Regions from separate parts of the Streptomyces sp. NPDC049585 genome, predicted to be linked through region 4. Evidence: riboswitches for the same ligand, from Rfam matches in the RefSeq annotation. Region 4 holds a riboswitch; each other region holds the start of a gene.

Region 1 (2,192 bases), on a different contig from region 4:
GCCGGGATGCGCACGGGGTTGCGGGCGAGCTGCTCCTCGGTCAGCCACTCCTGGTCGTGGCCGCCGGCCTCGATCAGGGCGCGGATGAGCTCGTCGCCGTCGCCCGACTCCAGCCCCGGAACCGCCTCGTCGCCGAAGTCGTAGCCCTCCTCGCGCAGCCGGCGCAGCAGGGCGACGGCGCTGGCGGGGGTGTCCAGGCCCACGGCGTTGCCGATGCGGGAGTGCTTGGTGGGGTAGGCGGACAGGACGAGCGCCAGCCGCTTCGCGGCCGCCGGGATGTGCCGCAGCCGGGCGTGGCGCACGGCGATCCCTGCGACGCGGGCGGCGCGTTCGAGGTCGGGCACGTAGGCGGGCAGGCCGTCCTCGTCGACCTCCTTGAAGGAGAACGGGACGGTGATGATGCGCCCGTCGAACTCCGGTACGGCCACCTGGGTCGCGGCGTCCAGCGGGGAGAGGCCCTCGTCGTTCTCCTCCCACGCGCTGCGCGGGCCGGTCAGGCACAGCGCCTGCAGGATGGGGACGTCGAGGGCGGCCAGCGCCCCCGCGTCCCACGACTCGTCGTCGCCGCCGGCCGAGGCGTCCGCGGGTCGCGTGCCGCCGGCGGCGAGCACGGTGGTGACGATGGCGTCGGCGTCGCGCAGCGCGTCCACGAGCTCCGGCTCGGGGGCGCGCAGGGAGGCGACGTACAGCGGCTTGGCGCGGCCGCCGGCGTCCTCGATCGCGCCGCACAGGGCCTCGACGAAGGCGGTGTTGCCGCTCATGTGGTGGGCGCGGTAGTAGAGCACGGCCACCAGCGGGCCGGCCGCCCCCGGCTTGGGCGTGCGCTCCAGCTCGCCCCACGCGGGCGCGGCGGCCGGCGGCTCGAAGCCGTGCCCGGTCAGCAGCACGGTGTCGGACAGGAAGCGGGCGAGCTGCTCCAGGTTGGCGGGACCGCCGTGGGCGAGGTAGGCGTGGGCCTCGGCCGCGATGCCGACGGGGACGGTGGAGGTCTCCATCAGCTGGGCGTCGGGGGCCTGTTCGCCGGTGAGCACGACGACCGGCCGCGGCCCGGCCAGCAGCACGTCGAGCCCCTCCTGCCAGGCGCGGATGCCGCCGAGGAGCCGGACGACGACGAGATCGGCGCCCTCCAGGAGGCCGGGCAGCTCGTCCAGCGGCAGCCGGGCGGGATTGGCGAGCCGGTAGGGGACCGGGCCGCCGGCGGCACGGGCACTGAGCAGGTCGGTGTCGGACGTCGACAGGAGCAGGATCACGGCAGGCCTTCCTCGGGGTCCGCGCCCCGGGCGGTGGGAGGACGGCAGGAGTTCCTGACTTCCCACGGCAGTACTCGGCGTACTCGACCGTGGTCACAGTGGCGGGACCGTGCCGGAATCGCACCGGCTTCCTCCCCTGTCGCCGTCGCTGGCGCAGTCATAGTAGCGAGGCGGGGTGACTTCGGCCCGTCCGGCTTCGAGGACACCGCGCGCAGCGCGGCATTCGGCCCCGGGGGCGGAGCCCCGCAGGCCACGACCCGTCGGTATGCTCCCCGCATGCCCGCCCTGCCCGCTCGTGACCGCGCCGACGCCTGTCCCGGCGCGCTGCGTCTGCACGCCGCGGACGACGGGGCGCTCGCCCGGGTGCGGCTGCCGGGCGGGCTGCTGACGGCGCACCAGGCCGCCGCGCTGGCGGATGCCGCCGAGGCGCTGGGGGACGGCCACCTCGACCTCACCTCCCGTGGCAACGTCCAGTTGCGCGGCCTCGCGGACGCCTGCGGCGCCGAGCTGGCCGCCCGGCTGCGCGCCGCGGGCCTGCTGCCGTCCGACCGTCACGACCGCATCCGCAACATCGCGGCCTCCCCTCTCGGCGACGGCCGCGTACCGCAGTGGGTCCGGGAGCTGGACCGTCTCCTGTGCTCGGGCGAACCGGACCTCTCCGACCTCTCCGGTCGTTTCCTCTTCGGTCTGGACGACGGGCGCGGCGACATCGTCGCCCTCTCCCCCGATGTGACGTTGATCGCAAGCGCCGACGGTGCCCTGCTGTGCCACGGCCCCACCGGTCCCGGCCTGCGCGTCGCCGACCGGGACGCCCCGCGGGCGGCGGCCCTGGCGGCCGCCGGGTTCCTCGCCGCGCAGCGCGCGAGCGGTACGCGCGCCTGGCGGCTGCGCGAGCTGCCGTCCGAACACCGGCCCGCACCCGAGGACTTGGCCCGGCGTCTG
Region 2 (2,192 bases), on a different contig from region 4:
AATTGAGCGACATGTTCTGCGCCTTGAACGGCGCGACCTTGACGCCCTTGCGGGACAACCAGCGGCAGATGCCCGCCGTCACCACGCTCTTGCCCGCGTCCGAGGTGGTCCCGGCCACCAGCAGGCCCCCGCCCCGCGGTTGCGATGTCACCGGTTCCTCGCTTTCCCAGTCCTGGTCGTCCCGGCCCTCAGAAGGCTGCCCACTGCCCGGCCCCCGACCGCACAGCCCAGCGCCAGCAGCGACACCCGGCGCGAAAGGCGCACCGCGCGCTCGATGTCCCCGGTGCGCACGGCGCGCAGCTCCGCGCCCAGGACGGGCCGGTGCTCGATGCGGCCCCCGTACGCCAGCGTCCCGCCCAGACGCACCCCCAGCGCCCCCGCGAACGCCGCCTCGACCGGGCCGGCGTTGGGGCTCGGGTGACGGTGCGCGTCCCGTCGCGCCACCCGCGCGGCACCGCGCGGATCCGGCGCGGCCAGCACCGCCAGGGCCGCGGTCAGCCGCGCACCGGGCCAGCCGACGACGTCGTCCAGCCGGGCCGACGCCCAGCCGAAGCGGCGGTACCGCGGCGACTTGTGACCGACCATCGCATCCAGCGTGTTCACCGCACGGAAGCCCACCAGGCCCGGTACGCCCGCGAGCGCGCCCCACACCAGGGCGCCGACGACGGCGTCCGAGGTGTTCTCGGCCACCGACTCCACCACGGCACGGGCGATCTGCTGGGCGTCCAGCGACGACGGGTCACGGCCGCACAGATGCGGCAACCGCTCCCGGGCCACCTCCAGATCACCGGCGGCCAGCGCCCCGCCGATCGCCCGGGCCTCCCGGGCCAGCGACGTCCCACCGATCACCGCCCAGGTGACGGCCGCCGTCAGGGCGACGTCCGCGCCCCGCCGGCCGCGCACCGCACGGGCCAGCAGCGCGGCGCCCGCCACGGTGGTACCGGTGCACACGGCGGCGTACAGCGCACCGCGTCCGCGGTCGTCGCGCCACAAGCGCTGCTCCAGGGCGTGGGCCGCACGCCCGAACGCGGCAACAGGGTGCCCCCTGCGGGGGTCACCGACAACCAGGTCGCCCAGGAATCCGAGGGCGGCGCCGCAGGCGAAACCGCGACAGGGCATGGCCGATGCGTGTCCTCACTCAGGGTCCTCGCCCTGGCTCGACGTGACCGGCGACCAGAGTCTCCTGGCTCCCGGATCCGCATCGCCCCCGGCCTTCCGGCTTGCGCCGTGGCCCTGTTGGGTGGGGGGACACTCCCCGGTGACAGTGGCGGGACCGCGCCGGATTCGCACCGGCTTCCTCTGCTGTCGCCGTTTGGCCCGGGCAGTCCACCACGGTCCCGGAAGGCCCGTCAACTCGCCCCGGGGGCGGGGCCCTGCGGGCGGCCGAGCCCCTGACCCGCCCTTTCACCGTTTCCCGGGGGCGCTGCCCCCGGACCCCCGACGGGTCACCCGCCAACGCCGAAAGGGCGGCCGGAGCAAACTCCGGTCCGCCCTTTCGGTGCGCGTGGACTCAGGCCACGATCAGCGAGATGCCGTATCCGACGGCCGCCGCGCACAGCGCGAAGCACGCGTACGCGCCCGTGCGCGCCAGCGCGCCCGCGGCCGCCGTGCCGCCCGCCGCGTCCGTCCTGCGGGACGTGCCGACGATGCCGAGCGTGAACAGGCCCACGAGCCCGACGGTCACCACGAGGCTGACCCCGAAGACCTCGGCGAAAGCTGCCCAGTCGATGTGCATGGTGTTTCTTCCTCCGTGCCCGGCGCTCAGCCGGTCGTCGCGGGGGTGGGGGTGGGGGCCGGGGCGTGGGCGGCCGTGGGGCCGGCCGGCGGCGGGGCGACGGCCTGGAGGGCCGCGGTGACCACGCCGACGGGCTCCACGGTGGCCGGGGTGGCGATGCCCTGCGGCTCGTTGAGGTCGTTGACGTTGTCGTGGGTGACCGGCTTGCGGCGCGAGGCCGCCCAGATGCCGCCGCAGACGGCCAGGCCGAGGACGGCGACGGCGGTCACGCCCCACCGGCCCTGGTCGGCCAGGAGGGCCGCGCCGGCGGCGACGAGGCCGGCGGCCGGCAGGGTCAGACCCCAGGCCGCGACCATGCGGCCGGCGGTCGACCAGCGCACGACGCCGCCCTTGCGGCCGAGGCCGGCGCCCATGATCGAGCCGGAGCAGACCTGGGTGGTGGAGAGGGCGAAGCCGA
Region 3 (2,192 bases), on a different contig from region 4:
ACTTCCTGAAGCCGGACGCCACGCCCGAGCACGAGGCGAAGGTGTCCAAGATCGCATCCCTGCTGGTCAAGGTCGGCGCCCTCGCCTTCGTGCTGACCATGGACAAAACGGTCGCCATCAACTTCCAGCTGCTCGGTGGCATCTGGATCCTGCAGACCGTGCCCGCGCTGGTGGGCGGGCTCTTCACGCGCTGGTTCCACCGCTGGGGCCTGCTGGCGGGGTGGGCCGCAGGCATGGCGTACGGGACGTGGCGGGCATATGCGACGCCCAGCGCCACCCAGGACCATTTCGGCAATACCAACCTCATTCCGCTCATCGGGGAGAAGGGGTACATCGGCCTGACGGCGTTCGTGGTCAACGTGCTGGTGGCGGTGGTCGCCACGGTCGTCCTGCGGGCGGTGGGGGCGCCGGACGGGGTCGACCTCACGCGGCCGTCGGACTACACGGCCGATGCGGGGGATCCCGGCGTCCAGGAGAAGCTGCCGCCGGCCACGGTGGAGGCGCCTGCGGCGGGCTGAGCCCCGCCCGCCGGGAAACTCCACCGGAAGACTCCGTCAAGAGACCACCAAGAGCCGGACGGGCTGCGGCGCAGCCCGTCCGGCTCTTGCCTGCAAGGACGCCGCCTCTACCACATTCCGCAACCACCTCATGACGCGCCGACACAACATGTGGGGGCGCGTGCGAGGCCCGGCACTAGATGTATGCTCGTCCTCGCTGTCGCCGCAGGGGAATCCGGTGCAAATCCGGAACTGTCCCGCAACGGTGAACGAGTGCGCACAAACACCGCACCACCAGTCCGAGGACCTGCCGGCAGCGCGCCCACCACCGAGCCCGTCCCGGGCTCGGCTATGGGCGTTGAACACGTCCGGGCCTCGCGGGTTGGGCCGGCGGACGCTGCGCGGCACGCTCCCGAGCTCCGAGTCGGACGTGCCCGTACGCGACCGTCGCGCGCACCCGCCCGGCCACCACAGCCGAGCGAGGAGAGCCACTCGTGACCATCGCGCCCGCAGATCCGGTTGCAGGTCCCGTCTCAGCGAACGCGGAAGCGGCCGACGGCCCCGGGACCGCGCTGCTGCGTGCCCTGACGGACCTCACCGCCGATCTGCCCGCCACCGACCCGGGCAAGGTCGCCGCCGCCGCGCTGCGCGGCCGCAGCGCCGCGGCGGACGAGGCGGAGCTGCGCTCCCTCGCCACCGAGGCGGCCGCCGGCCTGATCGCCGAGGAGCCGGAGTACTCCAAGCTCGCCGCCCGCCTGCTCACCCACGCCATCGCCGAGGAGGCGGCCGGCCAGGGCGCCACCTCCTTCTCCGCCTCGGTCGCCGTGGGCCACCGCGAGGGCCTCATCGCCGACGACACGGCCGCGTTCGTCGCCACCCACGCCGCGCGCCTGGACGCGCTCGTGGACGCGGCCCTGGCCGACGGCGCCGACGACCGCTTCGGCTACTTCGGCCTGCGCACCCTGCACAGCCGTTACCTGCTGCGCCACCCGATCCACCGCGACGTGATCGAGACGCCGCAGCACTTCCTGCTGCGCGTGGCCTGCGGCCTGGCCGAGGACCACAGCGAGCGGGCCCTGGAGGACGTGGCGGCGCTGTACCGGCTCACCAGCACGCTGTCGTACCTCCCCTCCTCCCCCACGCTCTTCAACTCCGGCACCCGCCACCCGCAGATGTCGTCCTGCTACCTGCTGGACTCCCCGCTGGACGAGCTGGACTCGATCTACGACCGCTACCACCAGGTCGCCCGGCTCTCCAAGCACGCCGGCGGCATCGGCCTGTCGTACTCGCGCATCCGCTCCCGCGGCTCGCTCATCCGCGGCACCAACGGCCACTCCAACGGCATCGTGCCGTTCCTGCGCACCCTGGACGCCTCCGTCGCCGCGGTGAACCAGGGCGGCCGCCGCAAGGGCGCCGCCTGCGTGTACCTGGAGACCTGGCACGCGGACATCGAGGAGTTCCTGGAGCTGCGCGACAACACCGGTGAGGAGGCCCGCCGCACCCACAACCTGAACATCGCGCACTGGATCCCGGACGAGTTCATGCGCCGCGTCGAGGCCGACGCCGACTGGTCGCTGTTCTCCCCGGCCGACACGCCCGACCTGGTCGACCTGTACGGCGACGAGTTCGACGCCGCCTACCGCCGCTACGAGGCCGAGGGCAAGGCCGTCCGCACCATCCCCGCGCGCGTGCTGT
Region 4 (2,192 bases):
ATGCCGGGCCACAGATAGCCCAGGTACTGCACGAACCCGATCACGCCGGTGGCCATGGCGAGCGGGATGAAGAGCATCGCCGTCCACACGAACAGGAACGGCATCAGTTTGCCGGTGCGGTACTGGAACGCCTGCCGCAGATAGACGTAACTGCCGCCAGCGCCGGGCATCGCCGCGCCGAGCTCGGCCCACACCAGCCCGTCCGCCAGCGCCAGCACCGCCCCCGCGACGAAGCCGATGACGGCGTGCGGGCCGCCGAACGAGGCGACCATCAAGGGAATGGTGACGAAGGGGCCTATCCCACACATCTGGCTCATGTTGATGGCCGTGGCCTGGAACAGCCCGATGCGGCGCACGAACACCGTCCGCTGCCCGGGCACCGCCGGGGCGCCGCCGCCCGGGTCCTGCCCCGTCCCCGCTGCCGAATCTGCCATGGCGGTCAGCCCCTTCCGGTCGTTGCCTGCACTCGTAGCACCGGGCCCGGGGTGGCGTCCATCACCCGCGCGGTAGCGGAGCGATGGCCTCCGGCAGATGTCCGGCAGATGAGGTACGGCCGGGGCGACCATGAGGCCCGTCGGGAGGTTAGGGTGTCCTGGCCGTGGTGTTCGGGAAGACCGGTGCCGGCCCTTCGGGGCCCATTCCGGAGCGGCCCTCGCCACTGTGATCGGGGAGTGACCGTCCCCACTCCGTACGCCGGACCGTCCGGCGCGCGGAAGCCACTGGGCCGCATCCGGCGACCTGGGAAGGCGGGGCGGTCGCGCGTGCACCCGTCAGCCAGGAGACCGGCCACGGCATCTCGAAGTGATCCACGAGGTGCTGGAGCGTTCAACCCGAGATGTCCACCAACACATCCCTTCCCGTCGACATATCCACCGGCCCGCCGGCCTTCCGCTGGCGCCGCGAGGACACCGTGCGCACCGCCGGCCTGCTGGCCGTCATCGCCGCCCTGCACGTCGTCGCGTTCGGCGTGCTCTACCTGCTGGTCGTGCCGCAGCACTACACCGTCGACTCCAAGGTCTACGGCGTCGGTCTCGGCATCACCGCCTACACCCTCGGCATGCGGCACGCCTTCGACGCCGACCACATCGCCGCCATCGACAACACCACCCGCAAGCTCATGGCCGACGGCAGGCGCCCGGTCTCGGTCGGCTTCTGGTTCGCCCTCGGCCACTCCAGCGTCGTCGTCGTGATGGCCCTGCTGGTGGCCGGCGGCACGCACCTGGCCGGCACGCTGATGGACGAGGACTCGCCCACCCACCAGGTGCTCGGCATCGTCGGCACATCCGTCTCCGGCGGCTTCCTCTACCTCATCGCCATCCTCAACCTCATCGCCCTCGCCGGCATCCTGCGCGTCTTCCGCGCCATGCGCGAGGGCCGCTACGACGAGGGAGAGCTGGAGAAGCAGCTGGACTCGCGCGGCTTCATGAACCGGCTGCTGGGCCGCTTCACCCGCTCGGTCAGCCGACCGGGCCAGATGTACCCCCTCGGCTTCCTCTTCGGCCTCGGCTTCGACACCGCCACCGAGGTCACGCTGATGGTGATGGCGGGCAGCGGCGCCGCGGCCGGACTGCCGTGGTACGCGATCCTGTGCCTGCCACTGCTGTTCGCGGCCGGCATGAGCCTCTTCGACACGCTCGACGGCACGTTCATGAACTTCGCCTACCAGTGGGCGTTCTCCAACCCGGTGCGCAAGGTCTACTACAACCTCACCATCACCGGCCTGTCCATCGCCGTCGCCTTCCTCATCGGCACCATCGAGCTGGTCGGCGTCCTGCACGAGAAGCTCGGCCTGGACGATCCCGTCAGCGGCTGGATCGCCGGGCTGAACCTCGACAACGTCGGCTTCGTCATCGTCGGGCTGTTCGTCGTGGTGTGGGCCGCGGCACTGGTCTACTGGCGCCTGGCGCGGGTCGAGCAGCGCTGGACCGCCCGCACGGCGACGGCCGTCGTCACCGGCGGGTCCGGAGCTACGGACGGGCCCGGAGCTGCGGACGGGTCCGGAGCTGCGGACGGGTCCGGGGTCACGGACGGGGACAGTCCCGCCGCGCGCACGCCTTCCGGGCGCTGACGACCGGCGGGCCGCTGCCCGCCGGTTCCTCGCCGACCACCACCAGCGCCGGTCCGCCGCACGTCCGGCAGATACGGGACGAGGGGTCCCGTTCCCGCTCGATCGCTGCGGCGATCCGGCGCAG

Evidence for each region. Region 4 has a riboswitch for cobalamin ahead of AB0K17_RS22555 (HoxN/HupN/NixA family nickel/cobalt transporter). Riboswitches for the same ligand answer to the same signal wherever they lie in the genome.
Region 1: another riboswitch for cobalamin. It lies ahead of cobN (cobaltochelatase subunit CobN); the one in region 4 lies ahead of AB0K17_RS22555 (HoxN/HupN/NixA family nickel/cobalt transporter).
Region 2: another riboswitch for cobalamin. It lies ahead of AB0K17_RS23975 (cobalamin biosynthesis protein); the one in region 4 lies ahead of AB0K17_RS22555 (HoxN/HupN/NixA family nickel/cobalt transporter).
Region 3: another riboswitch for cobalamin. It lies ahead of AB0K17_RS00930 (ribonucleoside-diphosphate reductase subunit alpha); the one in region 4 lies ahead of AB0K17_RS22555 (HoxN/HupN/NixA family nickel/cobalt transporter).

The regions. Positions count from the first base shown of each region.
Region 1 is NZ_JBFAPE010000040.1:8,493-10,684, forward strand. It holds gene cobN (cobaltochelatase subunit CobN) at 1-1,250, opposite strand, end outside; cobalamin riboswitch at 1,276-1,412, opposite strand; gene AB0K17_RS27380 (cobalamin biosynthesis protein CobG) at 1,527-2,192, shown strand, end outside.
Region 2 is NZ_JBFAPE010000027.1:32,808-34,999, forward strand. It holds gene AB0K17_RS23970 (cobyric acid synthase) at 1-151, opposite strand, end outside; gene AB0K17_RS23975 (cobalamin biosynthesis protein) at 148-1,119, opposite strand; cobalamin riboswitch at 1,177-1,301, opposite strand; gene AB0K17_RS23980 (hypothetical protein) at 1,511-1,735, opposite strand; gene AB0K17_RS23985 (inorganic phosphate transporter) at 1,762-2,192, opposite strand, start outside.
Region 3 is NZ_JBFAPE010000001.1:197,494-199,685, forward strand. It holds gene mctP (monocarboxylate uptake permease MctP) at 1-518, shown strand, start outside; cobalamin riboswitch at 689-827, shown strand; gene AB0K17_RS00930 (ribonucleoside-diphosphate reductase subunit alpha) at 992-2,192, shown strand, end outside.
Region 4 is NZ_JBFAPE010000023.1:99,372-101,563, reverse strand. It holds gene AB0K17_RS22560 (APC family permease) at 1-434, opposite strand, end outside; cobalamin riboswitch at 583-806, shown strand; gene AB0K17_RS22555 (HoxN/HupN/NixA family nickel/cobalt transporter) at 836-2,068, shown strand; gene AB0K17_RS22550 (hypothetical protein) at 2,022-2,192, opposite strand, start outside.